Regions from separate parts of the Rhizobium sp. B21/90 genome, predicted to be linked through region 2. Evidence: predicted binding sites of a transcription regulator. Region 2 holds the regulator's gene; each other region holds the start of a gene.
What was found. Region 2 encodes LexA, which represses DNA repair genes until DNA is damaged. Its sites were predicted from a motif close to TGTTCNNNNTGTGTTCNG; they were not measured.

Region 1 (5,585 bases), 220 kb from region 2:
TGCTGGTCGCGGCGCTGAACATCATCTCCGGCCTGATCATGCTAGTGAAAGACAAGGGCAGCGACATCGCCATTCTCAGGACGATGGGGGCGACATCCGGCTCCATCATGCGGATATTCTTCATGACCGGGGCAGCCATCGGTATCGTCGGCACTTTTGGTGGCGTCGCGCTCGGCGTTCTCGTTTGCATCAATATCGAATCCATTCGCAAATTTTTCTCCTGGGTATCCGGTACCGTCCTGTTCGATCCGCAGCTGTATTTCCTGAGCAAGCTGCCGGCGGAGATGAACCTCAGCGAAACTGTCACCGTCGTCGTCATGGCGCTTGGTCTGTCTTTCCTCGCCACGATCTTCCCCGCCTGGCGAGCCTCGCGGCTCGATCCGGTCCAGGCGCTGCGCTATGAATAAGGATGCCAGCATCTCCATGAAATCCAACGTCGTGCTTCAGCTGACCGGCATCGATCGCCACTATGGCGAGGGCGAGACCATGCTCTCTATCCTGAAGGACGCAGATTTCGCGCTCCATCGCGGCGAAATCGTTGCGCTCGTCGCCCCGTCCGGCACCGGCAAGTCAACGCTGCTGCACGTCGCCGGCCTGCTCGAGCAGCCGGATGCTGGCGATGTGACGATCAACGGCAATCCCTGCAACAACCTCACCGACGAGAAGCGCACGGCCATCCGTCGCAACGACATTGGCTTCGTCTACCAGTTCCACCACCTGCTGCCTGAATTCTCGGCCATCGAGAACGTCATGATGCCGCAGATGATCGCCGGACTGACGCAGAAGGAAGCCCGGGTCAGGGCAAGCCAACTGCTCGATTACATGCGCGTCGGCCATCGCGGCGAGCACCGCCCAGCCGAACTCTCCGGCGGCGAACAGCAGCGCGTCGCCATCGCCCGTGCCGTCGCCAATGCGCCACTGGTGCTTCTCGCCGACGAACCGACGGGCAATCTCGACCCCGGCACCGCCCACTACGTCTTCGATGCCCTGGAGGCGCTGGTGCGCCAATCTGGTCTGGCGGCGATGATTGCCACCCACAATCACGATCTCGCTGCCCGCATGGACCGTCGCGTTACAATCTCGGGCGGCAAGGTCGTCGAATTCTGATCGTCGTGCCGGTCAAGGCACGATGAGGCCGCCGCGATAATCGAGTTCATAGGCGGTGCGGCCGTCTACGATGATATGCTCGCGCCCGCTGAAATGGGTGCAATCACCGCTACTCTCGTCCGTGTAGCGACCGAAGTCATGGTCGAACTGCAACCCACCGAGGAACCGCTTCTCCTCGACATACAGATGCCGCAACGCTGCCTTGATGACGCAGCCTGCCTTCACTGCATCGATCAGTGCGGGCTCGATGATCTTCCCGAAATAATTCATTGCCCAGACGGGCTTGCCTGATAACCACGCCACCTCCTGGCCGGCAAAATCGGAGCCTCCAAAATAGCTGTCGAGATAACGCCACCGACCGCGCTCATAGCCGATGTCGTGAGACCCCGGACGACAGGAAGATAGTTTCGCCGCATCGGCCACATAAGTCTGCGATTTCGCCACGACGATAAAGTCATTCAGCAGCGCCGGATCCATAACTTCTCCCCCAGGATGCATTCTCAGGGTTGCATTTTCACGCGGCCATGTAAAGAACAAAATAAGAACAAAGGCATCTGACTGCAGGCGCTGTAATTGTCCCGACGCTCATTCATCGCGGATGCCACACGCGTCCATGGCGGTTTGATCCGCCCAGTCGGCAACTGCGGCTGTCCTCGCGTCGACTTTGCGTTCCTTGCCACCGCTGCTGACCTTGCCGCTGAGCACATTATAGTCGCAAGTGCCGCTGCTTTCGGGATCCAGCGTGTCGTGATGCGTGTAGGTGAAGCCGGCGACGACGAATGTCGCGTTGCGATAGGCGATCGTCAGCGTCTGCTCCCAGCGGTCGCGTCCGCCACCGCTGTTTTCCGAATGGACGGAGATCGATCCGTTGGGCAGCGCTGATATGCCCGGGTCCCGGCCGAACATACCGTCGAGACTGGTATTGCCGGATACCTTGTTCGGTGCTGCTGCGGCGAGATGTAGAAGAAGATGCTCCTTGTCGCGCAGGTAGATGTAGATGCCGATGTCGTCGCCGTCTTCCTCAGGGGCGATGAGCAGGGCGAGGTCAGCATTGCCGTCCCTGTTCCAGTCGCCGATCGCAGCTCCGATGATCTTTCCCGGCCCGATATCGCCGGCAAACGCACTCGACACGCATAAGGCGGCACTGAGCAGCGCCAAGGCCAAATTTTTCATAATCATCTCCTCCACGCACGCTCATAGCATGGCGTCGGTGCGCGTCCCAGTCATGGGGCCTAGCATGGCGGCATTTGAATCAAGCTCGCAGAAAATACTGTTGACAGGTGAATATAAAGGGAACATATAAGGAACATAACAACACCGGAGAGGCCCAATGACCGATATTATTCGAGACGTCGCCGCTTTCGCCTCCATCGTCATGTTCGTCACCAGCCTGTCGATCATCGTCATGGCGATGTAAGTTTTCGGGTACGACCACCGCCACGTGGTCTTGCCGACCTGAGTTGTTCTGGACTTTGCCAGCCGCTATGCCGACAATAGGACCGATTCATTCGGGCATGCGGAAGGGCTTATCATGGCAGAGGCAACTGACAGGCAGGGCGGACATTCTGGATCGTCGCCGGAGTTCGTGCACCTGCGTGTGCATTCGGCATATTCGCTTCTAGAAGGCGCTTTGCCGCTTAAGAAGATCCTCGCCAAGGCTTCAAGCGACAGCCAGCCGGCTCTGGCGATCACCGATACCAATAACCTGTTTATCGCGCTCGAGTTCTCCCAGAAGGCAATGGACGAGGGTCTGCAGCCGATCATCGGCTGCCAGGTTTCGATCGACATGGAAGATGCCGTCGAGGGCGAGAAGCGCAACGGCCAGCAGGGGCTCGCCAAGCTGCCTGCCATCGTGCTTCTTGCGGCTAGCGACGCCGGCTACGAGCGCATGGTCGATCTCGTCAGCCGCGCCTATCTCGGCGGCGACAATAGTCAAGCTGTGCACGTCAAGGCGTCCTGGCTGGAGGAGATCGGTACCGACGGCCTGATCGCGCTGTCCGGCTCCGTTGGTGGGCCCGTCGATATCGAAATCAAGGAAGGCCATCCGCAGAAGGCGGTGGCGAGGCTGCTGCGCCTGAAGGCGCTTTTCGGCGACCGGCTCTATGTCGAGTTGCAGCGCCACGGCACCTATGATCGCCGCCACGAACAACGCATGATTTCACTCGCCTACGAGCACGAATTGCCGCTGGTCGCCACCAACGAGGCCTTCTTTCCGACCCGCGACGACTATGATGCCCATGATGCGCTGATGGCCGTCGCCCATAATGCGATCGTCTCGGACGACAGCCGGTTTCGCCTGACACCGGACCACTATCTGAAAAGCCGCGCCGAGATGGCGAAGCTGTTTGCCGATCTGCCGGAGGCGCTGGCTAACACCGTCGAGATCGCCGAGCGCTGTGCCTTCGTACTGCAGACCCGCAAGCCGATCCTGCCGCGCTTTACCGGTGCCAGCGATGATCCGAAGGAGGCCGAACGCGCCGAGGCGCTTGAATTGCGGGCCCAGGCTGTCGAAGGGCTCGACATGCGGCTGGCGACGCTCGGCACGGCGCCGGGCTATGACGAACAGGTCTATCGCGACCGGCTGGAATTCGAACTCGGCGTTATCGAGCGCATGGGTTTTCCGGGCTACTTCCTGATCGTTGCCGACTTCATCAAGTGGGCGAAGAACGAGGATATCCCGGTCGGTCCCGGGCGCGGATCGGGTGCGGGCTCGCTGGTGGCCTATGCCCTGACCATCACCGACGTCGATCCTTTGCGTTTCTCGCTGCTGTTCGAACGCTTTCTCAATCCCGATCGTGTGTCGATGCCAGACTTCGACATCGACTTCTGCCAGGACCGGCGCGAAGAAGTCATCCGCTACGTCCAGAAGAAATACGGCCGCGAGCAGGTGGCGCAGATCATCACCTTCGGATCCCTGCAGGCCCGCGCTGCCCTGCGCGACGTCGGCCGCGTGCTGGAAATGCCCTATGGCCAGGTCGACAAGATCTCGAAGCTGGTGCCGAACAACCCGGCCAATCCGGTGACGCTCGCACAGGCGATCAAGGACGAGCCGCGATTTCAGGAGGAGGCCGAGAAGGAGCCGGTGGTCGCCCGCCTGCTTGACATCGCGCAGAAGCTGGAGGGTCTCTATCGCCACGCCTCGACCCATGCCGCCGGTATCGTCATTGGCGACCGGCCGCTGTCGAAGCTGGTGCCGATGTACCGCGATCCGCGCTCCGACATGCCGGTCACCCAGTTCAACATGAAGTGGGTCGAACAGGCTGGCCTCGTCAAGTTCGACTTTCTCGGCCTCAAGACCCTGACGGTGCTGAAGACGGCAGTCGATTTTGTGAAGCTACGCGGCATCTCGGTCGACCTCGCCACCATTCCGCTTGATGACGCGGTGACCTACGAGAAGCTGGCGCGCGGCGAAACGGTCGGTATCTTCCAGGTGGAAAGCCAGGGGATGCGCAAGGCGCTGCTCGGCATGCGGCCGGACTGCATCGAGGACATCATCGCGCTTGTGGCGCTTTATCGTCCCGGCCCGATGGAAAATATCCCGACCTACAATGCCCGCAAGCACGGCGAGGAGGAGATCGAGTCGATCCACCCGATGATCGATCACCTTGTCAAGGAAACGCAGGGCGTCATCGTCTACCAGGAACAGGTGATGCAGATCGCCCAGGTCCTGTCAGGCTATTCGCTTGGCGAGGCGGATCTTTTGCGCCGCGCCATGGGCAAGAAGATCAAGGCGGAGATGGACCAGCAGCGCGTTCGCTTCGTCGAAGGTTCGATGAAGAACGGCGTCTCGAAGGTGCAGTCCGACAACATCTTCGAACTCTTGGCCAAATTCGCCAATTACGGCTTCAACAAGTCGCATGCCGCCGCCTACGCCATCGTCTCCTACCAGACGGCCTATATGAAGGCCCATTACCCGGTTGAGTTCCTAGCCGCGTCGATGACGCTGGACATGGCCAACACTGAAAAGGTCAACGATTTCCGTCAGGATGCCAAGCGCCTCGGCATCGAGGTCGTGGCGCCGTCGGTGCAGACCTCGTTCCGCCATTTCCAGACCGGGGACAGGACGATCTTCTATTCGCTGGCTGCCATCAAGGGCGTTGGCGATGCCGCCGTCGAGCACATCGTCGAGGTGCGTGGCGACAAGCCCTTTGCCAGTATTGAAGATTTCTGCCTGCGTATCGACCCGAAACAGGTCAATCGCCGCGTTCTGGAAAGCCTGCTGTATGCCGGCGCCTTCGATTGCTTCGGCATCGACCGGGCCCAGCTTCTGGCAGGCATGGAACGGCTGATCGGCTATGCCCAGCTCGCGCAGGAAAACCGCCGCAGCGGCCAGCATGACATGTTCGGCTCGAGCTCCGCCTCCGGGCCTGAAAAGATTTCCTTCCCGGCCTTCACGCCGTGGCTTGCGTCTGAACGGCTGCTGAAGGAGTTCCAGGTGCTCGGCTTCTACCTCACCGCCCATCCGCTCGATGCCTACA
Region 2 (5,585 bases):
CCGAGGTAGATGTCTTCGCCGGGACGATAGCCGGCCTTCTCGATCGACTTCATGATGAAGTCCAGGGCTTCCGGCGCGCTTTTCAGGCCCGGTGCGAAACCGCCTTCGTCGCCGACATTGGTGTTGTGACCCTGGGCCGACAGTTCCTTCTTCAGCACGTGAAAAACTTCGGAGCCCATGCGGACGGCATCGGAGAAGGTTTCTGCACCGACGGGGAGAATCATGAATTCCTGGAAGTCGATCGGGTTGTCGGCATGGGCACCGCCGTTGATGATGTTCATCATCGGCACAGGCAGAAGGCTGGCATAGGCGCCGCCGACATAGCGATAGAGCGGCAGGTCGGCGCTCTGGGCGGCGGCCTTGGCGACGGCGAGCGATACGCCGAGGATGGCGTTGGCGCCGAGGCGGGACTTGTTGGCCGTGCCATCCAGCTCGATCATCAGGTTGTCGATCTGGATCTGGTTTTCAGCATCGAGACCGCCGATGGCCTCAAAAATCTCGGTATCGACGGCTTCTACAGCCTTTTCGACGCCCTTGCCGTGGTAACGCGAGCCACCATCGCGCAATTCGACTGCCTCGTGGGCACCTGTCGAGGCGCCCGACGGGACTGCGGCGCGACCCATGCTGCCGTCTTCCAGATATACGTCGACTTCGACAGTCGGGTTGCCGCGGCTGTCGAGAATCTCGCGGGCGATAATGTCGGTGATTGCGGTCATGGCTGGTTCCTGCTCGCTGGTTATAATCGATTGAAATCTCTAAATCGAAGGCGTGACAATTACAATGCCATCACGCGCTTCGAATGAGGGAACGTCATAGCCGACTAAACCAAGATCATGTCAGCCTGTTGAACGCTCCCGCAGATGCTAGGCCTTGGCGATGGCGTCGAATGCCAGCAGCTTTTCGAGCAGCTTCGGCATATCTTTCAGATGCACCATGTTGGGGCCATCGGACGGCGCATGGTCGGGGTCCTCGTGGGTTTCGATAAACACGCCGGCGACGCCGACGGCAACGGCCGCGCGGGCAAGGGTTTCCACGAATTCGCGCTGGCCCCCGGAGGACCCGCCCTGGCCGCCGGGCTGCTGCACGGAGTGGGTAGCATCGAAGATCACCGGAGCGCCCATCGCCGCCATGATCGGCAGCGAGCGCATGTCGGAGACCAGCGTGTTGTAGCCGAAGGATGCGCCGCGTTCACAGAGCAGGATGTTCGGGTTACCGCTGTCGTTAAGCTTGGCCAGCACGTTCTTCATGTCCCAGGGGGCGAGGAACTGACCCTTCTTGACGTTGATGATGCGGCCGGTCCTGGCGGCAGCGACCAGAAGATCGGTCTGGCGTGACAGGAAGGCCGGGATCTGCAGGACATCCACGGTCTTGGCGACAAGGGCGCACTGCTCCTCCGTGTGGATGTCGGTGAGCACCGGGAAACCGTATTCCTTCTTCAGCTCGCCGAAGATCTCCAGAGCCGCTTCCAGCCCAAGGCCACGCTGGGCGGACAGGGATGTGCGGTTGGCCTTGTCGAAGGACGACTTGTAGACGAGCCCGATGCCAAGCGAGGCGCAGAGTTCCTTGAGCTTGCCGGCTATCGTGAAGGCATGATCGCGGCTCTCCATCTGGCAGGGACCGGCAATCAGCGAGAGGCGCTTGCTGTTGGAGAAAGTGACCTTGCCGGGGCCTTCGCCGGCGACCACGTCCGAATTTGTCGAATGGCTCATGCTGTCTCCTCGAAGGCAAACAATGCCCCCTGCCCGGGAGCGGCCTTCACCAGAATAGTGTTGCTCTTGCGTGTGTAGGTCACGCCGTTACCAGCCAAATGCGCTTCTGTCACGGAAAGATCGCGAACCGCAAAGACGATTGCCCGCCCCCGCAGGCCCGCATCTTCACCGGATGGCGCCGCCTCATAGAAGGCCTCCATCCCCTCGCCGCTCAAGATGTCGATTTCCACATTGGCTGCCGATGCTGTGATGCCAAAGGAATGCGGAGCGATTGCGGCACCATTGCCAACTTGGCTGATGAGCCCGGAAAACGCCTCCGGGCTGGCGCAGGACAGCACAATGCGCGAAATGCCGAGAACGCCGTTCGGATGCCTCTCCAGCGCGCTGCGATCCGTCGGCATCGCATTAATGCGCTCGCAGGTGAAAACGAAGAAATCCGGGGCACGCAAATCTGCGGCGAAAGCAAGGCGAAAGCCGGCAATCGATTCGGACCCGTCCGGCATGCGCATCGGCCTTTCGAACTCGAGGATCTTGCCGGCCGAGACCCCGCGGTCGCGAAAGCGCTGCTGGTCGCTTTCAGCATTGCCGGTTGCGAAGGCAATGGAGGAAAAACCATCGTCGCCGACGCGAAACCGGAAAGCCTGGTCGCGCGCGACGAAGACATTGCCGGCCAGCGCCGACGCCTCGCACTCCGAGAGACTGGCAATGCCGAGTGGCTCGAGATAGGTCTTGTCGGCGAAGAAAACGCAAGCATTTTCAGTACCAAAGGGATGCCGTGCATCGGCAGCGACAGTGAAGCCAAGCTTGCTCAGCCGCTGGCGCGCAGAGGCTATATCGCAGGTCGGCAGGACCAGATGGTCGATTGGATAGGCTGCTGTCATGGTTTGTCTCCACCCTGCGAAGCCGTCAGCGACGGCAGCGCGACATGATCTTCCAAAAATGCGATTATTCCAACGGCGTTCACAAAGATTTAGTCACTTGCGGAACACATATGGAACATATAGTGTCCGTTCTGGCTTTGTTTCGCACTTGGAGCACGAAAAACGATGTTGACGCGCAAGCAACAGGAACTGCTTCTCTTCATTCACGAACGAATGAAAGAGTCCGGCGTGCCGCCTTCTTTCGATGAAATGAAGGACGCGCTGGATCTGGCGTCGAAATCGGGTATCCATAGGCTGATCACGGCACTGGAGGAACGCGGCTTCATTCGCCGCCTGCCGAACCGGGCGCGTGCCATCGAGGTCATCAAGCTTCCCGAGGCCTATAACCCGAATGCGCAGCCACGGCGCGGCTTTTCGCCGAGCGTCATCGAAGGCAGCCTTGGCAAGACGCCGGCGGTCGCCGCAGCGCCGACAAAGCCCGCAGTCGACGACCGCAGCGGCTCCGTCTCGCTGCCGGTCATGGGCCGCATCGCCGCCGGTGTTCCCATCGCCGCGATCCAGAACAACACCCACGACATCATGGTCCCCGCCGATATGGTCGGCGCCGGCGAGCATTACGCGCTCGAAGTGCGAGGCGATTCGATGATCGAGGCCGGCATCTTCGACGGCGATACGGTCATCATCCGCAATGCCAGTACGGCGAGCCCCGGCGACATTATTGTCGCCCTCGTCGATGACGAGGAAGCAACGCTCAAGCGCTTTAGGCGCAAGGGTGCCTCCATTGCACTCGAGGCAGCCAATCCGGCTTACGAGACCCGCATCTTCGGCCCGGACAGGGTAAAGATCCAGGGGCGACTTGTCGGACTTATCCGCCGGTATCACTGACCGGTGACGTGGCATCGGTACCGGTGAAGGCCGGCTTTCGCCAGTCATAGGCTCGATGCCTCTCCCATGGACGGTCAAGGGCGCTGAACGCGGTGATGAACTTTGGCTCAGGAGATATCAAGTTGACCTCGATGGAACCTGTTTTGCGTAGCGATGCGCCGGTGTAGAGCACTGCACCGGACCGACAGAGATCAAGGCGAAGTTTGACCGGCGTGATGACAATGTCGGCGGTATCGCAGGCCGGCCCCAGATAAGCCGCATCGGAGATAGTCACCAGCATCGCGCCCGTCTCGAGCATGGCAACGCACCAATCGCGACCATGGCAGGCAAACCCGCCGTCGACCGCATTGTCCAGAGCAGTTTCCATTGCTGATCGCAATGTGGCCTGATGCTCCGCATCCATACGGGTCGAGGGGCGGCCACGAACGGAATGGGGCGGGGTCGAGTTGTCCGGCGGCAGCATTTGCGGCGGCGTATCCTCTGACACCGGCAGGGCTCGCTGCCATTGCTGATAGATGAAATCCGGGGGGCGCTCACGATTGCGCTCGAGTCTCCCCTGCCGGAACATGGCGACCAGTTCGCCATCCTCCGAAATCAGCAGTTCCGATTTCTGGAGAGACGGTTGGAAGGCGGCAAAAGTCACCGAGGCCGCAATCAGCAACGCGCCGGCATGGCGCATGGGCGTTCGCAGCACCGTCATCAGCATGAAGCCGGCAATGATGGTCGGGAAAAGTCCGCTAGGCAGGCGCGCGAAGGGCACATTGCCGCCCCATGCAGCCACCGTCTTTGCGATGACCATGACGATATCAAGTCCCCAACCGGTGACAAGCCAGAACACGCCGTCGAGGCCGAAGGGCATCATCAGCATGGCAAGCATGCCGACCGGCATGACGATGAATGACACCACCGGCATGGCGGCGAGATTGGCAACGAGGCCATAGGTCGCCAGCCGGTGAAAGTGTTCGATCGAGAAGATTGCCGTCGACGCGCCGCCGATGAACGACGTCATGGCGATGCCGGTGAAGAAGCGGCTGACCGCCAGCACCGGCATCGGTGCCCGGAAAGCAGCAAACCGCCGCTCGCGGGGCGGACGTCGCTTCCATAGCGAATAGCCGGATACAAGGGCGATGGTCGCCGCATAGGACATCTGGAAACTCGGGCCGAGGATCTGCGACGGCGAGAGCACTAGAATGGCGATAGCCGAAAGGGCGACATTGCGCAGGCTGAAGGATGGTCTGTCGAACAGCACCGCGACCAGCATGATCGCCATCATGATGAAGGCCCGTTCGGCCGATACACCGAAGCCGGAAATGAAATAATAGGCGGTGACGGTGATCAGCGCACCGATGGCTGCAATTTTCTTGGTCGGAAAAGCCTGCGCCAATCCGGGAAACAGGCTCAGTGCATGCCGGAGGCCGACATAGAAGATACCGGCCGACAAAGCCATATTCAGTCCCGAGATGGCAATGATATGAGCGAGGCCGGACACTCTTAGGGCATCCGTCGTTTCAGGCGAAATCGCCCGACGTTCGTCGTTGACCAGCGAAGCCGCGAAGGCGCCGGTGTCGCCGGGCAGGATCGAGCGGATTCGGTCGCCGATATGGCCGCGCAGCCCAGTCAGCCAGCGGTCGGTCCTTTGGAGCGTCGTTCGCTCGCTGGTGTCATCGACGCTGGCCATCATCAGTTGCGGCGTACCGTAGAAGAAACCGTTGGCACCGGTGCCTTCGAAATAGGCAGTGAAGGCAAAATCGTGGAGGCCGGGCAGCGCCGGGCCGGCTGGCGGGCTCAACCGGGCCCTGCCCTCAACCACATCTCCGAGTTCGAACGGTACATCCTGGCCGCGCACGAGAAGGGATATCTGCTCCGGTGGCCGCCGAACGACAGGCGCGTCTGTCGCCAGCAGATCCAGCACGTAGCGCCACCGCCCTTTGTCGTCCACTTCGCGGCGCTGAACCTGACCGGTGATGGTGGTAGTCACGGGCGAGTCCAGCATGATCGTCGACGCTCGCCATGTCTCCCATTCAGCGAGAAGCATGCCGAGCAGGCCCAGCGCCGCTGCGAACGCCAGATGCCGCAACGTTGGGCTCAGATTGTGTTTCAGGAGGCAGAC
Region 3 (5,585 bases), 270 kb from region 2:
CCGCACTTGCAGACGTCGAGCAGGCAGACCTCACCGGCAAATCGGCCGTCGTGCTTCTGGTCGAGGACGAGGAGGCCGTGAGGCGCGGCGGCAAGCGGATGCTGGAAACGCGCGGCTACACCGTGCATGAGGCTGGGTCCGGCGTCGAGGCGCTGGAAATTCTCGAGGAACTCGAAGGCAAGGTCGATGTCGTCGTCTCCGACGTGGTGATGCCGGAAATGGATGGGCCGACGCTGCTGCGCGAATTGCGCAAGATCTATCCGGATATGAAGTTCATCTTCGTCTCGGGCTATGCCGAGGATGCGTTTGCGCGCAACCTGCCGGCGGATTCGAAGTTCGGCTTCCTGCCGAAGCCGTTTTCGCTGAAGCAACTGGCTGTCGCCGTTCGCGAGATGCTGGACAGCTGATCGGCAAGCGTGGCGCTTCAGCCGCGTCGGGCGATCAGAATGCCGGCCAGCACGATGGCGCCACCGACGGCCTGCAGTGGCCCGATGCTCTCACTCAGAAGCGCCCAGGCCAGTACCGCGGCGACCACCGGCTGCAGCAACAACGTCAGCGATGAAAATGCGGCCGGCAGGTAGGCGAGCGCATAGGTAATCGCCACCTGGCCGCCGGCATGGCTGATGAAGGCGAGGCCGATCAGCATGAGCCAGCCGAACAGGCTTGGTGGCAGCATGACGCCCTCGATCATGAGGGCCACCGGGAAAAGACAGATGGTTGCGGCGGCCGTGCTCCAGACCATGATCTGCAGCGTGTCGAACCGGGTTCTGAGCCTGCCGATCACCAGAATATATCCGGCGTAGAACAGCGCTGCGACCGTTGCCAGGCCATCTCCCCTGAGATCGCCGTTCGCAAGACCGGAAAGGCCGCCCTTCAGCGTGACGATGCCGACCAGCGCCGTCGCCAGCCCGAGCAGGAACAGCCTGGTGATGCGCGCGCCGAGGAACAGCCAACCGATGGCGGCAACGAAGATCGGCGCCAGATTGGCGAGCAGTGTCGCATTGGCAACGGACGTCATGTGGATGGACAGATGCCAGGTGACGAGATCCGTGGCGAGGAACAGGCCCGGCAGCACCAGCATGAAGCATTCGGATAGATTACGCGGCTGGACGGCCGATTTCCGGCGGCTGGCGAGTGAGACGAGAAGAAGCGGCAAGAGCGCCAGCGCTACACGCCAGAACGCCGTGGCAAGCGGACCGACCTCCGACAGGCGCACGAAAATCGGCGAGCCGCCGATGGCAGCGCCGCCAAGTATCAGGGCTGCAAGCGGTATGCGGCTGTCGCGCGGCCCTGTGGCGGCTGGAGGCATGATATCTGGCACGGGAGGTTTCCTGCTGCAGCCCTGAAAACAAAAAACCGCGCCGGAGATCGGCGCGGCAGCTTCGGTGAACGACGTTTCTGCCTAATCCGCCAGAGCGACGGCGATTTCGGCAGCCAGCCGCGCATTGTTTTCGACCAGCGCGATGTTGGTCTTCAGGCTGCGACCACCGGTGATGTCGAAGATCGTGCTGAGCAGGTAGGGCGTGACGGCCTTGCCGACCACTTCCTCGCGCTCGGCGCTGTCGAGCGCGCGCTCGATGTAGATCTCCATTTCCTCGCGCTCGATCTGGTCTTCCTCCGGCACGGGATTGGCAACCAGCATGCCGCCATCGATACCCAGCTGCTCGCGCACAGTCTGGAAATTGGCGATTGCCGCCGGGCTGTTCAGCGTCAGCGGGCTTGGCAGGCCGGAGGCACGCGACCAGAAGGCAGGGAATTCCGGGCTGCCGAAGGTGACGACGGGAACACCACGGGTCTCCAGGACTTCCAGCGTCTTCGGGATATCGAGGATTGCCTTGGCGCCGGCGCAGACAACGATGACGCCGGTACGTGCCAGCTCCTCGAGGTCGGCCGAGATATCGAAGCTGGTCTCGGCGCCGCGATGCACACCACCGATGCCGCCGGTGGCAAACACCTTGATGCCGGCCCGCGCGGCTGCAATCATCGTGGCTGCAACCGTGGTTGCCCCGGTGCGGCGCTCCGCAATTGCAAAGGCTAGGTCGGCGCGCGATACTTTCATCGCGTCCGTGGTCTGGGCGAGGCTCTCTAGCTCGGCCGGTTCAAGGCCGATGTGCAACGTTCCGTGGATGACTGCGATTGTTGCCGGCACGGCACCTTCCTCGCGGATGATAGCCTCGACGCTGCGAGCCATGTCGATGTTGCCGGGATAGGGCATGCCGTGCGTGATGATCGTCGATTCGAGCGCGACGATCGGTGCGCCACGTGCCTTGGCGGCGGCGACTTCACTTGAATATGAGATCGGCAACAGAGCGGAAAATGGTTTGGTCATGGTCTTGTCCACCTGAGTGTGCGGGTTTGATGGGCGGGATGGGGCTTCATGACAGTATTTTGGGCGCGCCGACAAGGGTGAGAACCTGACGAAGATGCTGCGGCGACAGATTGGCGGCCGTTGCAAACGGCGACTGAACCGTGATGGCAGCCGCTGCAGCGCCGTGGCGCACCGCCTCCGCCAGATCGAGACCGTCCATCAGCGCCGAAAGCACCCCGGCCGCCAGCGAATCGCCGGCGCCGGTGACGTCGGCGACGTCGTCCACAGCTGGCGGCTCCAAGGTAAGGGTGATGCGGCCGTCAAAGGCGACGAGAGGCTGCTGCCCTCGCGTGATGACGCCACCCTTGAGACCAAGGGCCTGCAACTGGCTCACCCACTGCAGCGGATCGTCCGGCCTGCTGCCGGTGAGGGCGGCGGCTTCCGACTGGTTGAGAAACAGATAGTCGATATCGGCAAGGCAGGGTTTGAGGCGCACGACCTTGGCCGGGGAGATGGCAATGGCTGCCAGCGGCTTGCCGAGATCGACCGCTTTGCGGGCAATCGCAGCCAGTGTTTCGGCCGGCAGATTGGCGTCGAAGAGAATGAGGTCCGCCGATGCGAATGAATCGCGGATGGCGCGGATCAGCAAGCGGCGAGGGCTGAAGAGCTTGTAGAGCTCCATATCCGCCAGCGCGATAACCAGGTTTCCGTCTTTTTCGATGATCGCCGTGTAGCTCGGCGTTGTGCGATCGAGAAAGACGAACGGGCGGTCGTCGACACCCGCCTCGCGAGCCGCAGATGCCACCATGTCGCCGAGAGCATCGCCGCCGCGTGGCGAGACCATCCGCACGTCGTGGTGAAGCCGGGCGAGATTGCGGGCCGCATTGAAGCCGCCGCCGCCCGGTTCCTCGAACCAAGCGCCCGGATTGCTGGCGCCTGGATCGGTCTCTCCGAAGATGCGGCCACGCCTGTCGATGTGAGCGCCGCCGAGCACGAGAATCTGCCTAGACATACCCAGCCCCGGTCATTTCGAAAGAGCCGAATCGACCCGCATTTGCGAACCCCGCAAAGCCTGCTGAGGATCGCCTAAGCCTTTGCGACAAAAAAGGAAAACAAATATAGAACAAAGGTCATTTTACCTTTTTGTTTCAATTATTTGAAGGCCCCTTGCGGAACCGGAACAAATCAAGTACAAAAACGACATCAACTGCTTCGTTGCCTGTGCGGCTTCAATAACCTAAAGGTGGATCTCATGTCACAGAATAGTTTGCGGCTCGTAGAGGAAAAATCGGTGGACAAAAGCAAGGCGCTCGAAGCCGCACTCTCTCAGATCGAGAGGGCATTCGGCAAGGGCTCGATCATGAAGCTCGGCTCGAATGAAAGCATCGTCGAGATCGAGACAGTATCCACGGGCTCCTTGAGCCTCGATATCGCACTTGGCATCGGTGGATTGCCGAAGGGGCGTATCGTCGAGATCTATGGACCGGAAAGCTCGGGCAAGACGACGCTGGCGCTGCAGACCATTGCCGAAGCCCAGAAAAAGGGCGGCATCTGCGCCTTCGTCGACGCCGAACATGCGCTCGACCCGGTCTATGCCCGCAAGCTCGGTGTCGACCTCCAGAACCTTCTGATCTCGCAGCCCGATACCGGCGAGCAGGCGCTCGAGATCACCGACACGCTGGTGCGCTCCGGCGCCATCGACGTGCTGGTCATCGACTCCGTTGCGGCCCTGACGCCGCGGGCTGAAATCGAAGGCGAAATGGGCGACAGCCTGCCAGGCCTGCAGGCTCGCCTGATGAGCCAGGCGCTGCGCAAGCTGACCGCGTCGATCTCGAAGTCGAACACGATGGTCATCTTCATCAACCAGATCCGCATGAAGATCGGCGTGATGTTCGGTTCGCCGGAAACGACGACTGGCGGTAACGCGCTGAAATTCTACGCCTCTGTTCGCCTCGACATCCGCCGCATCGGCGCCGTCAAGGATCGCGAGGAGGTCATCGGCAACCAGACGCGCGTCAAGGTCGTCAAGAACAAGATGGCGCCTCCCTTCAAGCAGGTCGAGTTCGACATCATGTATGGCGAAGGCGTGTCGAAGACCGGCGAACTCGTCGATCTCGGCGTAAAAGCCGGCATCGTGGAGAAGTCAGGTGCCTGGTTCTCCTATAACAGCCAGCGCCTGGGGCAGGGTCGCGAGAACGCCAAGATCTTCCTGCGCGACAATCCGGAACTGGCAAAGGAGATCGAAACGATGCTGCGCCAGAGTGCCGGCCTGATCGCCGACAAGCTGCTGGTGAACGGCGGTCCCGATGCCAACGACGGCGATGTTGCTGCCGATATGTAACGGTCCCGACCGCAAGGTCGAAGGGTAGGTTCAAGCTGCCGGCCGCACGTCTTTCGGGATGTGCGGCCGCTTTCGTTAGTGCGGCTGGACAGGATCGAGAGCGAGCGATAAAAGCCAGTGGATTTTGTATGGGGACTGCCGACGGCAGCGATAAGGGCATAGCATGAGCGGCGTAAATGAAATCCGGTCGACCTTCCTCGACTACTTCAAGACGAATGGGCACGAAATCGTTCCGTCGAGCCCGCTCGTGCCGCGCAATGATCCGACGCTGATGTTCACCAACGCCGGCATGGTGCAGTTCAAGAACGTTTTCACGGGGCTGGAACAGCGCCCCTACAAGACAGCGTCCTCGGCACAGAAATGCGTTCGCGCCGGCGGCAAGCACAACGACCTCGACAATGTCGGCTACACCGCCCGCCACCACACCTTCTTCGAGATGCTCGGCAATTTCTCGTTCGGCGATTATTTCAAGGAGCAGGCCATCGAGCTTGCCTGGAACCTGATCACCAAGGAATTCGATATCGACGCCAAGCGCTTGCTGGTGACGGTCTACCACACGGACGATGATGCCTTTAACCTCTGGAAGAAGATCGCCGGCCTGTCCGACGACCGCATCATCCGCATTCCGACCAGCGACAACTTCTGGGCGATGGGCGATACCGGCCCTTGCGGTCCTTGTTCGGAAATCTTCTACGATCATGGCGACCATATCTGGGGTGGGCCTCCCGGTTCCGCCGACGAAGACGGCGACCGGTTCATCGAGATCTGGAACCTCGTCTTCATGCAGTTCGAGCAGCTTTCAAAGGACGAGCGGGTCGACCTGCCGCGTCCGTCGATCGACACCGGCATGGGCCTCGAGCGCGTTGCGGCGCTGCTGCAGGGCAAGCACGACAATTACGACATCGATCTTTTCCGGGCGCTGATCGAGGCCTCCGA

Region 1: a site for LexA is predicted at 2,399-2,416, ahead of dnaE (DNA polymerase III subunit alpha). Genes of this name have one in related genera too.
Region 3: a site for LexA is predicted at 3,417-3,434, ahead of recA (recombinase RecA). Genes of this name have one in related genera too.

The regions. Positions count from the first base shown of each region.
Region 1 covers NZ_CP072162.1:2,583,440-2,589,024, reverse strand. The annotation lists gene J5278_RS12405 (lipoprotein-releasing ABC transporter permease subunit) at 1-407, shown strand, start outside; gene J5278_RS12400 (ABC transporter ATP-binding protein) at 424-1,107, shown strand; gene J5278_RS12395 (DUF5680 domain-containing protein) at 1,120-1,584, opposite strand; gene J5278_RS12390 (hypothetical protein) at 1,693-2,280, opposite strand; gene dnaE (DNA polymerase III subunit alpha) at 2,639-5,585, shown strand, end outside.
Region 2 covers NZ_CP072162.1:2,366,420-2,372,004, forward strand. The annotation lists gene eno (phosphopyruvate hydratase) at 1-716, opposite strand, end outside; gene kdsA (3-deoxy-8-phosphooctulonate synthase) at 864-1,709, opposite strand; gene J5278_RS11245 (VOC family protein) at 1,706-2,590, opposite strand; gene lexA (transcriptional repressor LexA) at 2,756-3,475, shown strand; gene J5278_RS11255 (ComEC/Rec2 family competence protein) at 3,456-5,585, opposite strand, start outside.
Region 3 covers NZ_CP072162.1:2,091,634-2,097,218, forward strand. The annotation lists gene cckA (cell cycle histidine kinase CckA) at 1-407, shown strand, start outside; gene J5278_RS09900 (DMT family transporter) at 425-1,309, opposite strand; gene J5278_RS09905 (pseudouridine-5'-phosphate glycosidase) at 1,403-2,329, opposite strand; gene J5278_RS09910 (carbohydrate kinase family protein) at 2,376-3,320, opposite strand; gene recA (recombinase RecA) at 3,561-4,649, shown strand; gene alaS (alanine--tRNA ligase) at 4,813-5,585, shown strand, end outside.